DNA from 3 places in the Microcoleus sp. A006_D1 genome. Region 1 is predicted to be linked to each of the others. Evidence: riboswitches for the same ligand, from Rfam matches in the RefSeq annotation. Region 1 holds a riboswitch; each other region holds the start of a gene.

Region 1 (4,309 bases):
TGTCTGTATAGACGCGGTTTCAACCGCCCGGTTTTCTTCAACCCGCTCCCGTCGGGTTTTGTCTGTATAGACGCGGTTTCAACCGCCGAGTCTTCTATTAACCGCGTTTATCTTTTTCTACCAACTGCCAAAGTTGAATCTCATAACAGAGATTCTGCTCAAAAAGTTGACTAGCCTCCAATCCTTCAACCACCAACTTCTTAAACCAGCGGCGAAATATCCAACGCAGGAATTTATGAATGGGCGGAACCGCAATCGAAATTAAATCCGCAACATAAATCATTGTGTTCAGTCCATACCTGCGGAAAGTATCGACATATAAATCAATTGTTGGTAAAATATGAGTGGAAATATCCTCAGCTTTTACTAAATTAAACCCCGCTTGCATCAATGCAGTTTCAAGCTCTTTCACAACATGACAGTTAGAAAACATTCCTTCTGTATAATTAGGATTAGAGCGCATCATATCCGCAAGCAGTACGTAGCCTCCAAGATTGAGGATAGCCGCCGCACCTTTAGCTATATCGATAGCAGACATATACTGGCTACTTTCGCTAAAGAGAACTAAATCGTAGGAGTGGGTGGCTTGGAAGTCTTCAAATTTGGTGAGGTGGAAGATGGCGCGATCGCCTGTACACTTGAGAAAGCGCTGTTGTTGGAACGGATCGGGCGCGAGCCCTTCGACTGCAAAAGCGCGATCGAGCAAATAAGCCGCATTTCCCCCAATCCCGCATCCTACGTCCAGCACCGTCTTGACTTCTTTGGGGATAAAATCTAACAATTTATCTGTGTAAGCTTGCTGAGCGTTGCGCAGGCGCGCGATCGTGAGTTCATCAGCAGGCACAGGCAGAGTCTTCCAATAGCCGTAATGAAGATAGGGCGAATCTGTCAGCCCCAAATAGTAATTCAGCGCTGCGTTTTGGTAGCGAGTTACTTTGGAAATAGAAATTGATGTTTGCTTCGACATGGGGAGAATTGGATAAAATTGAGGATTTCCGGGAGGGTTAAAATTCTTCCCAGTGCTTGCATATATGTTAATAGCACTGAATGGCATAAATTGCCAAGTTTTGCCACAAAATCCAAAATTTCCTTGTCATTCGCGATCGACAAACCGACAACAACAGCAGATCAATTGTAAAAATACTGAACTAACCATCATCTATACCTCGCAGATGAAAACAACAGGTAAACAAATCGGCGGGCATCCTGACTCAGAGATTTAACTATCCTAGTATTATCTCATTACAGTTGCGGGACAGCGCCGGATTTTCACCGAACTTTCCCCCTTGCGTCTGATGGCTGTTCTCCATCAGAGCCGATCGATCTGCCGAGATATTAGCACTATTTTAGATCTTTCACAAAATACTGATTCTGCTGGGGCGATCGCCTATTTCCCCTCACTGTTCATGATTCTTTCATTTTCCCCGATTCTGTGATAAATTTAAAAAATGAAAAGATTATGAAAATTAGCGATAGTCGATCGGGCTGTCTGCCGTAATCTGTGGCAAATTTAGCTAGCATTTTGGAATATATGCGAAAAAATAGTCAAATTCTCCCCTCATCTCCCTCTTTCCCCTTCTCCCTCCTCTCCCCTCCCGTTTGGAAAAAGTATCAAATAGTTGGATTGGGGTTGTTGCTGGGAGTGTGCGTCAGCGGCTGCAACACTCAGACGACGGTAGAGCCTCAAACCAATCAAAATCGAGCTTCTAGCCCAACCGCCACCGATTCGACCCGAAAAGACAAAAAAGTCATTCTTACCACCTTTACCGTGTTGGCAGACATGGCGCAGAATGTCGCTGGTGACAAGGTAACTGTTGAATCCATCACAAAGCCTGGGGCGGAAATTCACGGCTATGAAGTCACTCCTAGCGACTTAAAACGAGGGCAAGGTGCTAGTCTAATTTTGGATAACGGATTGAATTTGGAACGCTGGGCAACTCGGTTTTATAACAGTTTTCCCAAAGTTACTCGCATTACTGTGAGTGAAGGAATTAAACCGATTAATATTGCCGAAGACTCCTATAAAGGCAAACCGAATCCTCATGCTTGGATGTCCCCTAAAAATGCTTTAATTTACGTTAAAAATATTCGCCAAGCTTTATCAAATGTCGATCCATCTAATGCTGCAACCTATGAAGCAAATTCGACAAAATACAGTGATGAAATTCGGGCGATTGATGAAAGGCTCAAACAAGCTATCTCAGCGATTCCGCCAGAAAAACGCTACATAGTTAGTTGCGAAGGCGCATTTTCTTACATTGCCCGTGATTACGGACTAAAGGAAGTTTATATTTGGCCTGTTAATGCCGAACAACAATCTACACCGAAACAAGTTGAGAGAGTGATTAATACAGTCAAAGCAAACAAAATACCGGCTGTATTTTGTGAGAGTACCGTCAACAACGAAGCACAGCTTCAGGTAGCAAAGGAAACAGGCGCAAAATTTGCTGGGGTGTTTTATGTCGATTCCCTATCTCCATCCGAAGGGCCCGCATCAACCTACCTTAAGATGCTTGAATATAATGTCAATACTTTGATAAAAGGTTTACAAGGAAATTAAAGGAGAAACTGGTATGGATGGAATCAGTGTCGATATTGAAAATGTGACGGTTGCCTATCATGGCAAAGTCGCCTTGCATAGCGCCTCGCTGCAACTCAAAGCGGGGACAATTTGCGGTTTGGTGGGGATGAATGGTGCGGGAAAATCGACGCTGTTCAAGGTGATGATGGGGCTGGTGAAGCCGACTACTGGACGAATTTTGATGAATGGATTGCCGATTCGTCAAGTCCAAAAAAGCAATTTGGTAGCTTATGTACCTCAGTCGGAGGAGGTAGATTGGAATTTTCCGGTGAATGTTTCTGATGTGGTGATGATGGGGCGCTACGGCTACATGAATCTGTTGCGGATTCCTCGATCGATCGACAAACAAGCGGTGCGAGAAAGCTTGGAAAGGGTGGAAATGTGGCCAATGCGCGATCGGCAAATCGGAGAATTATCCGGCGGACAAAAGAAACGCACTTTTTTTGCGCGGGCTTTGGCGCAACAAGCAACGGTTTTGCTGCTGGATGAACCCTTTGCCGGAGTTGATATCAAAACTGAGAAAATGATGATTGATTTGCTAATGGAATTGCGGCAAACAGGGCATACAATTCTCGTTTCAACTCACGATTTAGACTCTATTACTACGTTTTGCGACCAAGTTGTATTAATTAATCGCAGCATTCTCGCCTATGGTAACACCTCGGATGTGTTTACCGAGGAAAATCTCTCTCGTACCTTTGGTGGTGCGATCGGCGATTTATCTTTGGCCAAAAATCGTTTAACTCAAGTCGATCGGGAGGAGCAATAATGGACTTAATTCAGTGGTTTGCCGCACCGTTGCAGTATGAATTTATGGTGAAGGCGATTTTAGTCAGCGCCTTAGTAGGGGTTGTTTGTTCGGCGCTTTCGTGCTATATGACTTTGAAGGGATGGGCATTGATGGGTGATGCAGTTTCTCATGCGGTGATGCCGGGGGTTGTGATTGCTTATGTGCTGAATATTCCTTTGGCGGTGGGGGCGTTTGTGTTTGGTGTGGGATCGGTAATTGCGATCGGCTTTATCAAAGCAAAAACTCGCGTTAAAGAAGATACAGTGATTGGTTTAGTGTTTACCGGATTTTTTGCCTTTGGTTTAGTGTTAATTTCTAAAATCAGAAGTTCGATCGACTTGACGCATATTTTGTTTGGCAATGTCTTAGGGATTTCGGATTCGGATATTGTTCAAACTGTGATTATTAGTGTCATTACCATAGTGACGCTGGCAGTTTTACGCAAAGATTTAATTCTGTTTTGTTTTGATTCGACTCACGCGCGATCGATCGGTTTAAATATCACTTTTCTATATTACGTTTTGCTATCTTTGCTATCACTGACAGCAGTTGCCGGACTTCAGACAGTCGGCATTATTTTAGTAGTAGCAATGTTGGTAACTCCGGGAGCAACCGCCTACTTGTTGAGCGATAATTTTGACCACATGATGCTAATTGCGATGGCTTCTGGCGTATTTTCTAGCGTCATGGGAACTTATATCAGCTATCACATTGATGGTTCGACGGGCGGATGTATTGTTGTGCTGCAAACGCTGCTGTTTGTGTTGGCGATGGTTTTTGCCCCGAAATATGGTTTGTTGGTTAGAACTAGGGACTCAGGGGCGATCGATTAATCAGACTGGGCGATTTAAACCGCTCCTATACAAACCAAATCCGCCTCGATATTTAAGCCGGATTTGGTATAACATCCAACTCAATATTTTCATACAAATCTGCCA
Region 2 (4,309 bases), on a different contig from region 1:
CTGTTAACAAGCAAATCAGCGTCGCCCCTAAGCCGTACAAGTCGGATGCTGTTGTTAATTGTCGGTTAAACATTTGCTCTGGTGGCATGAATCCCATTGTGCCTTTGACTACGCTGCTGGCGGCGATATTTCCGCCTCCCAAGCGGGCAAAACCGAAGTCTACTAAGTACACATTTAAGTTGTCATCGATTAACAGGTTTTCCGGTTTGATGTCGCGGTGGATTACGGGCGGTTTTTGGGATTGCAGGTAAGCTAGAATTTCTAAAGTGGCGATCGCAATTTGTTTAATATCCGGCGGCGAGAAAGTCCGGGCGATCGCACTTTCAGCATTTTTGTATTCCTGCACCATACAAAAACCGCTGTCAGTCCCGAAAGCATCGAGATAGCGGGGGATACCTGGGAAATCCAAACTTTCCAGCACTTTAATTTCTTGTTCGTAAGCATCGTATTCTGTCCAGCTAGCACCTAATTGAGCGAATTGAAATTGCTTAATCACAACGGAGTTTGTTGTATTAATTTTTGTGGCGAGATAGGTGACGCGGCCGCCCAAACTGTTGTATCCGAGTTCGCGGGTTACTTGATAGCCGTGTGTGGAAAAGTCGGGAAAATCGTTCATAAGGTTGGTAGTGAGGACTTCAGTCCGCAGAAATATCAGAGGACTAAAGTCCTTACTACGAACTGGGTTAATTTATGTGGTTAGATATTAAAAATCGCTGTTACCAAGATAACTTTTTTGGGAAAGGGCGGCAAGTGTGGTAGGATTTGAATTCGCGATCGGTTCTAGCGGGGAGCAGCCGCTAGAGGAAACGGGGAAAGTTCGGTGCAAGTCCGGCGCTGTCCCGCAACTGTAATGAGGTTTGTAGTAAGGAATGCAAGTCCTTTACCTCTAAAGTCAGAATGCCCGCCGATATCTAACTCACTTTTGAACGCATCTACGAGGTATGGATGATGAATGGAACTAAACGTAACACGGCTGTACGCACAAAACACTGTCTTTTAGTTTGCACGGCTTGCGCTAGTGTTTGGAAAGACGGCAAGCGCGAAGGTAAAAGCGGTGGCCAACAATTTATGGAAGATTTATCGAAACTCGCTAAAGATTGGGAGTTGTCCGAGCAGTTTGATATTCAAGAAGTTGAGTGCATGAGTGCTTGCAGTCACTCTTGTGCGGTGTCTTTTGCTGCTGTGGGAAAGTATACTTATCTGTTTGGTGATTTGCCTCCGAATGAGCCGGAAAGTGTCGAGGCTGTACTCGAATGCGCGGGTCAATACTATGCTAAGTCGGACGGTTTGTTGCCTTGGGCTGAGCGTCCTCAAGCTTTGAAAAAAGGTGTTTTGGCGAAGATTCCGCCGCTGGGGAATTAGAGATAAGAGCAAACAGAAGAGTCGGCGGTTAGAAACCGCGACTACACAAACGATGTCCGCCTTCGCGGACTGAAGAATGGTGCGCCATGCGCACCATACGGTACATTTAAACCTGACACAAAATTTAATGCACAAGATTCCTGTTACGGTCATCACTGGTTTTCTCGGTAGTGGCAAAACTACGTTAATTCGCCATTTATTGCAAAACAATCAAGGCCGCCGCATCGCAGTTTTAGTTAATGAATTTGGCGAAATTGGTATCGACGGAGAACTGCTGCGCGATTGCCAAGTTTGCGATGAAGAAGAAAGTGTCAGCAGCAATATTGTAGAACTAACAAATGGTTGTCTTTGCTGCACTGTTCAAGAGGAATTCTTGCCGACTATGCAGGAATTGTTGAAGCGCAAAGACCAAATTGATTGTATCTTGATTGAGACTTCTGGCTTGGCACTTCCTAAGCCTTTGATTCAAGCTTTTCGCTGGCCGGAAATTCGCACTGGCGCTACTGTTGACGGTGTGGTTGCTGTTGTTGATTGCGAAGCTATTGCTAGCGGTAATTTTGTCGGTGATATCGATGCTTTGATGGCGCAGCGACAGGCTGATGATAGTTTGGATCACGAAACGCCGATCGAGGAATTGTTTGAAGACCAGTTGGCCTGTGCCGATATGGTACTGTTGACGAAGGTCGATCGCGTAAATGCAGAAACTCAACAGAAAGTTCAAACCTGGTTGCAGCAAGAGTTACGTCCGAGTGTAAAAATTGTGCCTTGCAAGGGTGGCGAAATTAACCCTGATGTGCTGTTGGGATTTAATGCGGCGGTTGAGGATGATTTGGAGTCCCGCCCGAGTCACCACGACGCTGAGGAGGAACATGAGCACGATGATGATATTAACTCGACTTTCTTTATTGCCGATCGCGCATTTGAACCAGAAGCTTTGGTGAAAAAACTGCAATCCTTGATGCAGAAGGAAGAAATCTATCGGATTAAGGGGTTTGTGGCGGTTCCCAACAAACCGATGCGGATGGTGTTGCAAGGTGTGGGCGATCGTATAGAATATTTTTACGATCGCCCTTGGCAACCTTCCGAACTCCGCCAAACCAAGCTGGTGCTGATCGGAAGAGAGTTGGAGCGCGATCGAATTGCAGCTATAATTGGCACTTAATTATGCGGAGTCATTAGTCATTAGTCATTAGTCATTAGTCATTAGTCATTAGTCACGCACACTGACCTCAGAAACCCGGTTTCTTCCTAGATTTCTCGTCACTCGTAGAAACCGGGTTTCTAGCCCAATGTCCAATCTCAAATCTCAAATCTCAAATCTCAAATGGTAAAACCCGCCCCTACAGGCTTTTGCAAACAATTTATTAACATTATTTAATATTGTTGCTGTTGCCAGCCTGTCTGGTGTAAAATAGCGATAATGGTTATCATTGTAAAACAAACGAGGTCAAGTATGGTGACTGCTGGGGCGATCGAATCAGTTCCCGTAACCGTTCTCACGGGCTATCTGGGTGCAGGCAAAACCACGCTGCTCAACCACATTTTAACACAGGAACACGGCAAAAAAGTTGCAGTGATCGTCAACGAATTCGGTGAAGTAGGCATCGACAACCAACTGATAATTGATGCCGATGAAGAAATTTTTGAGATGAACAATGGCTGCATTTGCTGTACAGTCCGAGGCGACTTAATTCGGATTATCAACAACTTAATGAAGCGGCGCGACAAATTCGACCACATAGTCATCGAAACCACAGGTTTAGCCGACCCCGCACCCGTAATTCAAACATTCTTTGTAGACGAAGATATGCGGGACAAATTGCTGCTGGATGCAGTTGTCACCGTAGTTGATGCCAAGCACATCTCCCAACACTGGGATGCCGATGAAGCTCAAGAACAAATTGCCTTCGCAGATGTAGTTTTGCTCAACAAAACTGATTTAGTGACTCCCGAAGAATTGGCAGAATTAGAAAAGCGAATTCGCGCCATGAATGCAATGGCAAAAATCTACTGCACCCGCAACGCTGAATTAGCAATGGATGCTTTGTTGGGCGTCAAAGCATTTGATTTGAACCGGGCATTAGAAATCGAACCAGACTTTTTGGGCGAACACGAACACGAACATGACGAAACTGTCACCTCAGTGGCAATAGTAGAATCTGGTGCTGTTGACGGCAACAAATTTAGCGATTGGATTGGCGAATTGTTGCGAACTCAAGGCACAGATATCTTTCGGACAAAAGGCATTTTGAATATGGCCGGAGAAGACAAGCGATTTGTTTTCCAAGGAGTGCATATGCTGTTCGACGGACGGCCGGATAGAGCTTGGAAAGCTACCGAAACTCCGAAAAATGAACTCGTATTCATCGGCCGCAATTTAAACGAAAATCAATTGAAAGAGGGTTTCCGTCGGTGTCTAGTTTAAAAGGAACGGGCAAAAATAAGAGCGGCAGCAGCGAACTAACCCTGCAATTTCACGCTAAAGTAATGCTGTCTGACTACGTAACTGCTGTTACTTGGTCGCCGGATGGCAAAACTTTAGCACTCTGTTCCGCCGCCGGCGAAGTGATGTTGGGGACAGTAGGGGCAATTAATCAATTGTCCTTGCAACCGCTGCAAAGTGCCACAGGGAAATCGGCAGATTGTTTGTCTTTTTCCTCCGACAGTCAATTCCTAGCTGCGGGCGGACAAGATGGAAAAGTGCAAATTTGGCGCGTTAATTCTGGGGAATTAATTGCTAATTTGGATAACCAGCGAGTCTGGGTTGACAAATTAGCTTGGAGTCCCCACTGCAATCAGTTAGCTTTCAGCATGGGTCGCTGCGTTCAAGTCTGGAATGCTGATGATAATGTTGTGGAAGTAACGCTGAATTTCGACTCATCATCTATCCTAGATTTAGCATGGCATCCGATTGTTCAATACCTGGCAGTTAGCGGCTATCAAGGTG
Region 3 (4,309 bases), on a different contig from region 1:
GCGCTGCTGTAAGGTTGCTGTCATGGTTTTATGATTGCGTTATGTATTTTTCAATGTTCGTGACGGCTTTGTGTTCCGCCATGTAAATAACATAAAGCATATTCTCAGCCTTGTAAAGAGATGTAACAACAGATTAACTGATGGAAACTATAAGTTTAACTTATAAGTTGTAAGAATTGCTGATAAACAGCAAAGAATTGACTATAAAAGGGGAAGCCTGGAAGCGCGCAGCTTTCAGGCACAGGATAGTCAGTTGATTTTAGATGAGAGATGGGAGATTTGAGATTGACTGCACAGATGAATGTGGGGGCTCTCTCTGGTTTGTAAACTTTGTTTGAGATCCACGGCTCCTGTCTAGAAGCAATTATCCGTCTTGAAGTAAGGTCAAGATACAGACTTTTGCTGGCTGGGTATCATCACGAGGGCCCAATAGGGAACCTGGGCCGGATCGACTTCTGCGATCGCCCTAATGCACTGATTAGGCATAGTTGCGCGTTCTATATATAGTGCGCGATCGAACTGTCCCAACTCGATCAGCACGTCTCGGACTTTCGCAAAGTGCCTCCCCAGCTTAATAATCACAGCAGCATCCACAACCGCCAGCCGATCGCGCAAAACCTCAGCATCCAGCGTCGCAGGCATAATGCTCAACACATCGTTACGGTAAGTCAGCGGCACTCCCAGCGCAGCAGCACTCGCCATAGTCGAAGAAATTCCCGGCACAACTTCGGTAGTAAATTTTCCCGACAACCGGTTGAACAAATACATAAACGTGCCGTAGAGAAAAGGCTCCCCCTCGCACAAAACCGCCACATCCCGGCCCTCGCTGAGGTGGGCGGCAATTTTCTCAGCAGCAATATCGTAATAAGGTTGAGACGATCGCGTGGGACTAAAAGGCAGTGGCATCGGAATCTCAATTTGCTCCGGGCGCAGGTAATCTGCAACGATCGCCCGCGCCAGCACCTTACCATTTTCCATCGCCGGATACGCAATCACCGGCACCGATTGCAAAATCCGATAAGCTTTCAAAGTTATCAATTCTGGATCGCCAGGGCCGATGCCCAATCCGTACAATTTACCAGTAGTCTTAGTCATAGTTCGTCCTCTTGAGCTAACGCATTCACGGCCGCCGTTGCCATTGCACTGCCGCCCCGCCGCCCGTGCAGCGCGATAAATGGCACTCCCCGACTGTTGGCAGCGAGTTCGGCTTTGGATTCAGCCGCCCCCACAAATCCTACCGGGAAACCCAGAATTAACGCCGGTTTGGGGGCTCCGGCATCCAGCATTTCCAGCAGTCGGAATAAAGCAGTCGGGGCATTGCCGATCGCCACAACTGCACCATCTAAGTTATCTAGCCATAAATCTAGTGCTGCTGCCGATCGAGTATTGCCGATTTGGCGCGCCAACTCGGGGACTTCGGGATGCCAGAGGGTACAAATCACTGGATTGTCGGCGGGTAGCCGTTTGCGGGTAATGCCTTCGGCTACCATCCGGGCATCGCACAGAATCGGCGCGCCTGCTGCGAGGGCTTTGCGCCCGTGGGTGGCGGCATCGGGGGAAGCTGCTAAGTCTGTAACGATGTCGATCATTCCGCAACTGTGAATTAGTCGTACTGCGACTGTTTCTAAGTCTGGGGGTAGGTTTGATAAGTCTGCTTCGGCGCGGATTGTGGCGAAGGATTTGGTGTAGATTTCTGTTCCGTCTCGGATGTAGTCAATCATTGGTTATTGGTTACTTGTTATTTGTTATTTGTTATTTGTTATTTGAATTTTTATTCTGATTTATTAAGATTGAACCATTGTTGTAATTTGTCGATCGCCTGCCGATCGCAAAATTCGCCCAATGACTCCGAAGGTTCTCGCAATTGCTGATACACCCGCAGCATTCGCTCGATCGCAGCGGGCATCTCAACCACAGTCACAGTCGGGAAGATTTGTCGTCCAAAGGGCAAGTCTTTTTTACCTGCAAAAATGTTGTAACCTGCGATCGTCTCGTTTCCTTGTCTAATCTGAATTCCTACTAGGGTGATGTCAATTGGCTGGTGTTGGGCGCAGGACTTTTCGCAGCCGCTGAAATGGATGTTTATCGATCGCTCGATCGTCAGTTTTTGCGCTAAATCCCTCGCCATTGCTAGGGCGTGACTTTGAGTATCTGTCGTCGCTGACGCACAGCCGCTGCTGCCGGCACACGCAACTAAGCACGAATCTAGGCGAGTTGCGGATGAGTGCAATCCTATATCGGCGATTTGCTGTTTGACCTCAAAAATCTGGGAGTTGGGGATGTCGGAAATCACCAGATTTTGCCACGGCGTAAGTCTCAGAGTACCGCTAGCTAGATTTTGGGCTAAATTTGCCAAATTTCGCAGTTGCTTTGATTCTAGCCTACCTAGGGGCAGTGCAATGCCGATGTAGGAGAAATCGGACTGTCGTTGGGGATGAATGCCGAGATTGCCGTTGGGTGCGATCGCCCTTTCAGAAAGCTCGATCGAACTTCGCCGCAATGCAAACGGTAAATTTTTCTCTACTTCTTCTAGATAACTTTCAGCGCCCCAATCTGCTAGCAGGTGCCGCAAGCGCGGTTTTTTGCCATCAATTCGCGGCAACTTTTTGGTGTATTCCACATATGCGTTAGTTAAGGCTGCTAATACTGAAATACATTGCGATTGTTCGATGATAATTCTTGTATCGCCGTTCAAATACAGCCTAAAAACTATTTCGGAGTTGGTCGAGTTCCTTTCTGCTGCTAATAAAATATCGTTCCGTAGATTGCGGATCGAAACCGCTTCGCCACCGTCAAATCCAATGCTAAATTTAGCGGAAAGTTCCGATAATTCGGGATGGGTTTGCAGGTAATCATCCCAAGCTGCAACTAGCGGGCGAGTATCGAGTAACTGCTGGCGATCGATTCCTGCTGTCGGACTTGCCATCATATTGCGAATCGGGTCAACTTCAACGCGGCGAGATGCTAATCCCAATTCTTGCAATTCTTGCCAAGTTGACGGGGCAATTTCCGAATGCAATTCTCGGATTTGCAAATTTGCCCGATTTGTGACTTGCAACCAACCGGTACTGTAGCGATCGACTAAATTGGCGATCGTCCAACACTGCTGTACATTTAAAATTCCCCCCGGAATCCGCATCCTCGACAATATTCCGTCTCGGGCTCGGGAACCGTAAAATAAACCCGGACAAGTTGGTAAATCAGTCAAAGCTAACAAATAATCTCCTTCCCCGTGCGACGCAGGGAATCCAAAAGTAAACGCGCCAAACGCGCCCCGAAATCGGCATTCTGACTCTCACAGTTGCGGCACAGCGCCGGAATTACACCGGACTTTCCCGCTTTCAGGTTTAAGAAATATATCACAAGTCGATCGCCCGCAGCCAAAATTCTCAACTTTCTTAACAAATGCCCCATAATCCAAAGAAAATAATACTCATGATACTTAGAACTCAGAGATTGGTTTTAAAACCGATTTTGGATAGCGACCTCAACACGCTCCACAGAATTTTCACTGATTCCTATGTGAGGAGATATCTATGTGACGGCGAAATCTGGTCGCTGCAACAAGTAGAAGAAATGCTTGGCGAGAATCAAAAGCTTTTTGCAGAAAAGAAATTCGGTCTTTGGTTGATCGAGACAAACACCGAGAAAGAAGTCATTGGATTTGTGGGTTTGTGGTATTTTTTTGATGAAGAACAGCCCCAGTTAGTTTACGCATTGCTGCCAACAGCAACTAAAAAAGGCTACGCTACTGAAGCTGCAACAAAAATAATAGAGTATTGTTTTGATGAACTTGGCTTTGAGTATCTTGTCGCAAGCTGCGTGAAGCGAAGCTATCCCGTAGGGAATCGCCCAAACACCGATTCGCAAAAGGTAGCAGAAAGACTCAGCATGAGGCAAGTAGAAGAAAGAATTGTGCATGAAAATCCCATATTATTCTTTAGACTTGATAAGTCGAAATTAGCAGGTGTCTGATGCACAAATGGCTTTCGGTGGTGGGAATTGGGGAAGACGGACTTTCGGGATTGAGCGAGATCGCCCGATCGCTACTCGATCGATCTAAAATCATTGTCGGTGGCGCGCGTCACCTCGCAATGCTACCCACCGAGGACACCCGCGAACGATTGGTTTGGGCTTCACCACTACAAACAACAGTTGACAGCATCATCAGCCGTCGCGGGGAGACTGTTTGCGTGCTCGCCAGTGGTGATCCGATGTGTCACGGAATTGGTGTCACGCTATCGCGCCGGATTCCCATTTCTGAAATGACTGTGATTCCCGCAGCATCGGCTTTTAGTCTGGCTTGCGC

The links. Region 1 has a riboswitch for cobalamin ahead of QUB68_RS17095 (class I SAM-dependent methyltransferase). Riboswitches for the same ligand answer to the same signal wherever they lie in the genome.
Region 2: another riboswitch for cobalamin. It lies ahead of QUB68_RS29490 (DUF1636 domain-containing protein); the one in region 1 lies ahead of QUB68_RS17095 (class I SAM-dependent methyltransferase).
Region 3: another riboswitch for cobalamin. It lies ahead of cobG (precorrin-3B synthase); the one in region 1 lies ahead of QUB68_RS17095 (class I SAM-dependent methyltransferase).

What each region holds. Positions count from the first base shown of each region.
Region 1 is NZ_JAUBVZ010000008.1:244,885-249,193, reverse strand. It holds gene QUB68_RS17095 (class I SAM-dependent methyltransferase) at 98-1,054, opposite strand; cobalamin riboswitch at 1,180-1,335, opposite strand; gene QUB68_RS17090 (metal ABC transporter substrate-binding protein) at 1,502-2,560, shown strand; gene QUB68_RS17085 (metal ABC transporter ATP-binding protein) at 2,574-3,350, shown strand; gene QUB68_RS17080 (metal ABC transporter permease) at 3,350-4,204, shown strand; gene QUB68_RS17075 (Uma2 family endonuclease) at 4,257-4,309, opposite strand, start outside.
Region 2 is NZ_JAUBVZ010000030.1:8,609-12,917, forward strand. It holds gene QUB68_RS29485 (serine/threonine protein kinase) at 1-616, opposite strand, end outside; cobalamin riboswitch at 759-923, shown strand; gene QUB68_RS29490 (DUF1636 domain-containing protein) at 946-1,362, shown strand; gene cobW (cobalamin biosynthesis protein CobW) at 1,490-2,524, shown strand; gene QUB68_RS29500 (CobW family GTP-binding protein) at 2,816-3,787, shown strand; gene QUB68_RS29505 (WD40 repeat domain-containing protein) at 3,775-4,309, shown strand, end outside.
Region 3 is NZ_JAUBVZ010000020.1:103,326-107,634, reverse strand. It holds partial or broken gene QUB68_RS26235 (photosystem II q(b) protein) at 1-24, opposite strand, end outside; gene QUB68_RS26230 (precorrin-2 C(20)-methyltransferase) at 385-1,095, opposite strand; gene QUB68_RS26225 (precorrin-8X methylmutase) at 1,092-1,721, opposite strand; gene cobG (precorrin-3B synthase) at 1,772-3,217, opposite strand; adenosylcobalamin-variant (AdoCbl-variant) riboswitch at 3,274-3,353, opposite strand; gene QUB68_RS26215 (GNAT family N-acetyltransferase) at 3,436-3,975, shown strand; gene cbiE (precorrin-6y C5,15-methyltransferase (decarboxylating) subunit CbiE) at 3,975-4,309, shown strand, end outside.